Nodosilinea sp. FACHB-141: one gene and its partner. Each later gene encodes a partner of the first gene's protein in a complex. Links are inferred from orthologs where the notes say so. Each region holds a gene or a part of one and is shown in the gene's direction. Other genes may lie near its edges.

Region 1 (3,046 bases):
CTTGAGAAAGGGCGTTCGCAGATACTGGGATTCTAGGGCTTTAACTTCATCCCAGCTTTGCTCCAGCAGCGCTGCGCTTTGAAACTGCATGCCCCACAAGTTGGACTCTAGCTCTTGGGGTTCGACGCTTAGGGCCTGACCCAGTAGTAGCGCTGGAGCCGGGGTCACATCTTGAATGGCCAGTAGCACCCGCTGCCCGGCCCGTGCCCGCTGTTTTGCGGCGGCGATCGCTACAGTCGTACTGCCGCTGCCGCCCTTACCCAAATAGGTGAGAATTAATGCCATAGAAAAATGGGGCCTTTGCGTTAGTCAAATCGTCGCTGCTCCCGTGCTTTGCTAAGGATGCACCAGAGCGAAGCTGCTCTGCATCCTAGACTAAGGGAATCAATACCGATCATCTCGGGGACCTGATAGCGCTGAAATCTTTCCAAAAGAGGAGATCGGCTTCAGGTTTTCCCTCTACTGCGCTTTCAAAACCCCAAATTTTAGAATCATGTCGCCTGCCCCCTCGATCAAAAAGGGCAAACGACATGATTCAAGGAGCCTAGCCGCTGTAAAAACCGCCTCAGTGCAACCGCCCGCTACTGAATTGCAGACAGCTCATCTTCAAAGAACCAGGTGGTGTAGTTGTCTTCAAACTCGACTACGACGCCAACGTCGCTGCCGTCCACCATTTTGAACTGGCTCACGACACCGCGCTTGCCGAGGTAAGCCGCTACATTCTTAGAAACCCGATCGCGAAGACGGGATACTTTCACCTTCTGGCCAATCTCTAAAGCCATGTCTACTAAGGGCTCCAACTGCGTTTCCAACGATAAACCAAGAGACAGTGTATCAGCGTCTTGGCCCCTGATGATCGTCATAATCCTCTATTGTGGAACCGGGGAATGGGTTTAGTTGCCGCTAGGCAAGGAGAACGCAATGCTGGCCAAACGGATTGTGCCCTGTCTCGATGTGAAAGCCGGCCGGGTGGTGAAGGGGGTCAATTTTGTCGACCTGCGCGATGCAGGCGATCCGGTGGAGCTGGCCCAGGCCTACAACCAGGCAGGAGCCGATGAACTGGTGTTTCTTGACATTACCGCCACCCACGAAGACCGCGACATCATCTACGACGTGGTGTACCGCACGGCTGAGCAGGTGTTTATCCCCCTCACGGTGGGGGGAGGCGTACAATCCTTAGAGACCATTAAAAAATTGTTACGGGCCGGGGCCGATAAGGTCAGCATTAACTCGGCGGCGGTGAAGCAGCCTGAGCTGATAAGGGCGGCCAGCGATCGCTTCGGCGCTCAGTGCATTGTGGTGGCGATCGATGCCCGCCGCCGCCCCGACCCTGGCAATCCAGGTTGGGATGTCTACGTGCGCGGCGGTCGCGAGAATACAGGGCTTGACGCCCTAGCTTGGGCCGAGGAAGTCGTTAACCAAGGAGCGGGCGAGCTGCTGGTCACCAGCATGGATGCCGATGGTACCCAGGCGGGTTACGACCTCGATCTCACCCGCGCCATCGCCGATCGGGTCCCGGTGCCGGTGATTGCCTCTGGCGGGGCTGGCAACTGCGACCACATCCACCAGGCCCTCACCGAGGGAAAAGCTGAGGCGGCCCTGTTGGCCTCACTGCTACACTACGGGCAGCTGACGGTGCAGCAGGTGAAGGAGCATTTGCGCGATCGCCAGGTACCGGTGCGTTTGACCTAGTCTTTTCCCTTCACCGGGTAAACCTAAAGACATTCTGTGGATGCTACGCCAGTTTTATGAATGCCTGTTACGATGTGTAACATATAGACTCAGTCATTAATCTGACTATTCATATCGTTACAACAGTTATCGTTCCATGCTGCTGCTCATCCTGACTATTGTTATTGCTTTGGTGGCTTGGGCGCTCCGCCTCATGGAGCAGGCCGTCAAAGGTCAGGAATTTTCCCTGATGCTGGCGGGTTTTTTAGTGGCATCCTCTGCTGCTGCCTTGATGGGGGTTTACTTCCTGATGGGTAACTACATGATCTATATGGATCATGCTGGCCAGCAGATGTCAACTATGGAAGCTCTAGATATTCCCTATTTCACCTACGCCAGCGCTACGCTGCCTGAGTCGGCCAATACTTTAAATGACTGGTTCGTTCAACCAGACTAAGGTTGTGCCTGCCAGCACTATGCTTAAGCCGCCGGGGAGTTTACATCTTCGGTGGCTTTTTAGTGGCCGTTTGCAGCAGATAACCAGACATTGGAAGCAGCAGTTTTAACGCCGGCCCACCATGGTCTGGTCAAAAATTAGTACCGCCACCCACCACCCTGAGCCTGCCATAGCAGGCTCAGACTCGACTGTAAACTCGACAGCATTATTTAATTGAGCGCTCGCCACGTGGCTGGGCCGACGATGCCGTCCACGGTTAGGTTATTAGCAGCTTGGGCAGCACGCACGGCAGCCTCGGTTTGGCTGCCGAACACCCCATCAACGGTACCGTTGTAAAATTTCTTGGTGCGCAGGCGCTGCTGGAGCTGCCGCACGGCGTCTCCTTCCATGCCAGGGCGCAGCACAGGAAGAGCGGCTGGGGTACCGCCGCTGGGGGTTGCGGGAGTGGTCGTGGCTGGGGGAGTAGTCGCCGGTGGGGTTGTACTGCCAGGAGCCGTAGCTGAGGGAGTGGTTGCTGGTGGGGTTGTACTGCTGGAGGCCGTGGCCGTTGGTGGGTTGGCCTCCTCCGGCGGAGTTGGGAATAGGCGGCTCCAGGTGGCGGGACCAACAATGCCATCGGCAGTAACGCTCGCAGCGGTTTGAAACCGTCGGGCGGCGGCGGCGGTGTCTTCTTGGTAGACGCCGGTTACTGGGCCGGGGTAGTAGCCCAGCAGTATCAGCATGGACTGTAGTTCTCGTACCGACTCTCCCTGGCTGCCTAGCTGAAGGGTAGGCCGGACAATGCGACCGCCGCTCACCGTAGGTGTAGCGGGTTGGCTAGCCGGGGGCTTTTCCTCAGCTGGGTCTTGAGCCCAGGTGACGGAAGCGGTTAGGCTTACGCCGAGGGCGATAGCGCAGCCTCCCCAGAAGGGAATTGCA
Region 2 (3,129 bases), on another replicon or contig:
GACGAACCGGGGGTTTCTCGCTAGTGAAGCGGGTTACCGACCTGCTGGGGCCGGCGACTCTGCCCGACTTTAGCCAAGTTTTGGGCGCCGGCCGCGATATTGATCTACTCCGCAACAACAACCTGGGCCAGGGGCAAATTACCATTGCCGACCCGCCTGTGCAGACCGGTAATGGTATTGAGTACACCATTTATTTGACCAATACCGACACCATTGGCGTCACCGGCGTAGTGGTGTGCGACCAAATTCCAGCGGGGACGACCTTTAACCCCGACGGCTACGGGCCGGGGTTGGGCATTGAGGCGATCGCATCCTCTAGTCCGCCGGGGCCAGCAGTCACCTACACCAGCGCCGACGACGGCGACCCTGGCACCTTCTTCCCGCCAGGAGCGGCCCTGCCCGCAGTCTGTGGTGCCAACCAAAATAACGGCGCCGTGGTGGTAACGGTAGGGCCGGTAAACGCCAACCAGGTGGGGCTAATCCGCTTTCAAACTACCGTGAACTAATTGCTCACCTCATCCTACGCAGAACGGCTGGCCAATACGGCCAGCCGTTTTAGTATGAGAGCCAGGTCGTGGGCAAATATAGGGCGCGTTGCCGGGCTCAGGGGTGGAATGTGGACAAAGAGGGCTTGGACGGGCCAGCGATGCTGGGCGATCGCCTCCAGTAGCCGGTAATACAGGTGGTTGCAGACGTAGGTACCCGCGTCGTCGCTAATGCCGCTGAGGTGGGTGTTGACTAGCAGCTCCGCCAACGGCAGAGAGCTTTCTAGCGCTATATCCTTGCCTTTACCGTAGCGCTCCAAGTGCAGGTGGCTACGACCCTCGGCCATGCCGCAGCACACCACCATCGGCGATCGCAGTTCGACCAGCTTAGCCATCACTCGAATGGGGGCCAGCTCAAAACTGACCGGGATGTGGCGCAGCACAGTGGTGCCGGGAGGAATCTGCTGCTGCTGTTGCAGATAAGCAACCAGATCATCGGCGGCGTTGGAAGGCTGGTGGGCCCGCCAGGGAGCGAAGGTGGTGAGGAGCATGGGAGGGGTGAGGGAGGTGGGGAAGATAAGGGAGTGGCAGAGTAATAAGCTAGTTTTGAATCTTAAGGGTTGAGTTTTGCATGTACAGAAAGCATTCAAACTCAACCCTTAAAACTTTCCCCCCACCCCCTACCCATCCACCCTCTACTCATCCACCCCTTACCCATCCCCAGGTAGGATAGAGTCTGTAGAAACCCCGACGCCAGAGCGCAGGAGCATGTATGGCTAATATTGCCGTGATTGATTACGACATGGGCAACCTGCACTCGGCCTGCAAAGGTTTGGCACTGGCGGGGGCGACACCGCAGATCACTGACGTGGTGGCCGATCTAGAGGCGGCCGATGCTCTAGTACTGCCCGGTGATGGGGCCTTTGACCCAGCGATGCGGCACCTGCGAGAGAAGGGGCTGGTGGAGCCGATCAAAGCGGCGATCGCATCGGGCAAACCTTTCCTTGGCATCTGTCTGGGCCTACAGCTGCTGTTCGACGGCAGCGACGAAGGGGTAGAGCCAGGGCTGGGCATCATTCCCGGACGCATTAAGAAATTTCAGAAAGAGCCAGACATTGCTATCCCCCACATGGGCTGGAATCAGCTGACGCTGACACAGCCCCAGTGCCCCCTGTGGCAGGGGGTAAGCGATGGCGACTGGGTGTACTTTGTGCACTCCTACTATGCTGAACCGAGCGACCCGGCGGTGAATGCGGCGACGACAACCCACGGCAGTCAAACCGTGACGGCGGCGATCGCCCAAGACAACATCCTCGCTATGCAGTATCACCCCGAAAAGTCTGCCCCCGCTGGCCTGGTTATGCTGGCTAACTTCGTTGCCCTGGTCAAAGCCCAAACCCCTATGGCTGTGGCCTAGCCCATGCTGCGCATCTACGGCAATCGCGCCCTTAAAACCCTTCCCGGTCTAGACACCCGCCCCACTTCGGCGCGGGTGCGCGAGGCACTGTTCAACATCTGGCAGGGGCGCATTACCGACTGCCGCTGGCTCGATCTGTGCACGGGCAGCGGTGCGATGGGGGCCGAGGCACTGTGTCGCGGTGCGGCAGAAGTGGTAGGGATTGAGAAGTCGCCCGAGGCCTACACCATTACCCGCGAAAACTGGCAAAAAGTGGCTCAGCCCGACCAAACTTTCAGCCTGTTTCGCGGCGATGTGGTGAAGCAGCTATCACGGCTGCACGGGCAACCCTTCGACTGCATTTACTTCGACCCGCCCTACGACAGCGAGCTGTACCTGCCTGTTCTGGAACGGGTAGCGAGCCTAAATCTGCTTCAGCCTACGGGGGAAATTGCTGTGGAGCATCGACCCGATGCCTGGGTTCCGATCGCTGTTCCTGGGTTGGAGTTGGTGCGTCAAAAGCACTACGGCACAACCTACCTGGCGTTTTATGCCCCTGAGGCACCCACTGCTTAAATTCAGTAGACTACAAACACGCTTTCTTGCCGTAATCTAGCCCTCTCCCTAAATTCCTCTCCCAAGCTGGGAGAAGGACTTTGAAGTTTGGTTGCGGCTCCCCTCTCCCAAAGAGGAGAGAGGCTGGGGGTGGAGCTTGCTTCCCATAGGGTAGGTGCGGGGACTTTTGAACTATTGAAACTACCTCTAATAACATTCAAACGTTTGAATGTTTCCAAGAGAAATGTCTCAACCAAATAACTTACAGTGAGCTTTGTTTAGAGCATGATAGATAAGTGCTTTACAGCCAATGTTTTGGGTAAGGGCGGCCGGGAATCCAGCGGCTAAAGGCTACCGTGCAGAGCACTAGCAAAACCGCCCCAGTCAACACGGGGGTAAAGACAAAATCCCAAGAGGCATTGCTCATGACGCCCACCAGGGCAACAGCGCCTCCGGGGGGATGCAGGGTGTGGGTGAGCTGCATCAGCTGAATGGCGGTGGCCACCGCTAGGGCCATCACCCAGGGCGCAGTGCCAAAGAGACTGACGCAGGCAACGCAGACTACTCCCCCGACCACGCATCCGCCAATCACGTTGCGAGGCTGGGCTAGGGGGCTTTCGGGCACGGCAAACACCAGCACCGCCGTAGCCCCAAAGGGAGCGGCGATTAAAGGATAGCCGGTGTAGACCGTGA

Evidence for each region.
Region 2: the proteins of hisF (region 1) and hisH are in contact, whole or in part, in a crystal structure (PDB 6RU0), measured with the Thermotoga maritima proteins. The link is inferred for Nodosilinea sp. FACHB-141 from one-to-one orthologs. Residues at the interface, in WP_004080486.1 of Thermotoga maritima: Met1, Leu2, Ala3, Arg5, Ser40, Glu41, Asp45, Glu46, Ala70, Glu71, Ile73, Asp74, Ile75, Pro76, Phe77, Asp98, Lys99, Ser122, Gln123, Glu161, Thr195, Leu196, Asn247, Arg249, Glu251; in WP_004080484.1 of Thermotoga maritima: Asn15, Arg18, Arg22, Arg117, Leu118, Pro119, His120, Met121, Gly122, Trp123, Asn124, Asn134, Gly135, Tyr136, Tyr138, Val140, Tyr158, Glu180, Lys181, Ser182, Ser183, Lys184, Ile185.

What each region holds. Positions count from the first base shown.
Region 1 is NZ_JACJPP010000007.1:784,440-787,485, forward strand. Bases 80-2,806 are described here. They hold hisF (imidazole glycerol phosphate synthase subunit HisF), read left to right. Parts: upstream 80-921; coding sequence 922-1,692; downstream 1,693-2,806. Other genes in these bases: H6F59_RS06975 (ArsA family ATPase), read right to left, coding at 80-285; H6F59_RS06980 (DUF2862 domain-containing protein), read right to left, coding at 582-782; H6F59_RS06990 (hypothetical protein), read left to right, coding at 1,829-2,128; H6F59_RS06995 (peptidoglycan-binding protein), read right to left, coding at 2,338-2,806. In the rest of the region: more of H6F59_RS06975, read right to left, coding at 1-79; more of H6F59_RS06995, read right to left, coding at 2,807-3,046.
Region 2 is NZ_JACJPP010000003.1:83,020-86,148, reverse strand. What follows is about bases 270-3,079. They hold hisH (imidazole glycerol phosphate synthase subunit HisH), read left to right. Parts: upstream 270-1,257; coding sequence 1,258-1,902; downstream 1,903-3,079. Other genes in these bases: H6F59_RS01100 (HPP family protein), read right to left, coding at 2,738-3,079; rsmD (16S rRNA (guanine(966)-N(2))-methyltransferase RsmD), read left to right, coding at 1,906-2,457; H6F59_RS01115 (peptidase C15), read right to left, coding at 521-1,036; H6F59_RS01120 (DUF11 domain-containing protein), read left to right, coding at 270-506. In the rest of the region: more of H6F59_RS01120, read left to right, coding at 1-269; more of H6F59_RS01100, read right to left, coding at 3,080-3,129. UniProt on the Escherichia coli protein: IGPS catalyzes the conversion of PRFAR and glutamine to IGP, AICAR and glutamate. The HisH subunit catalyzes the hydrolysis of glutamine to glutamate and ammonia as part of the synthesis of IGP and AICAR.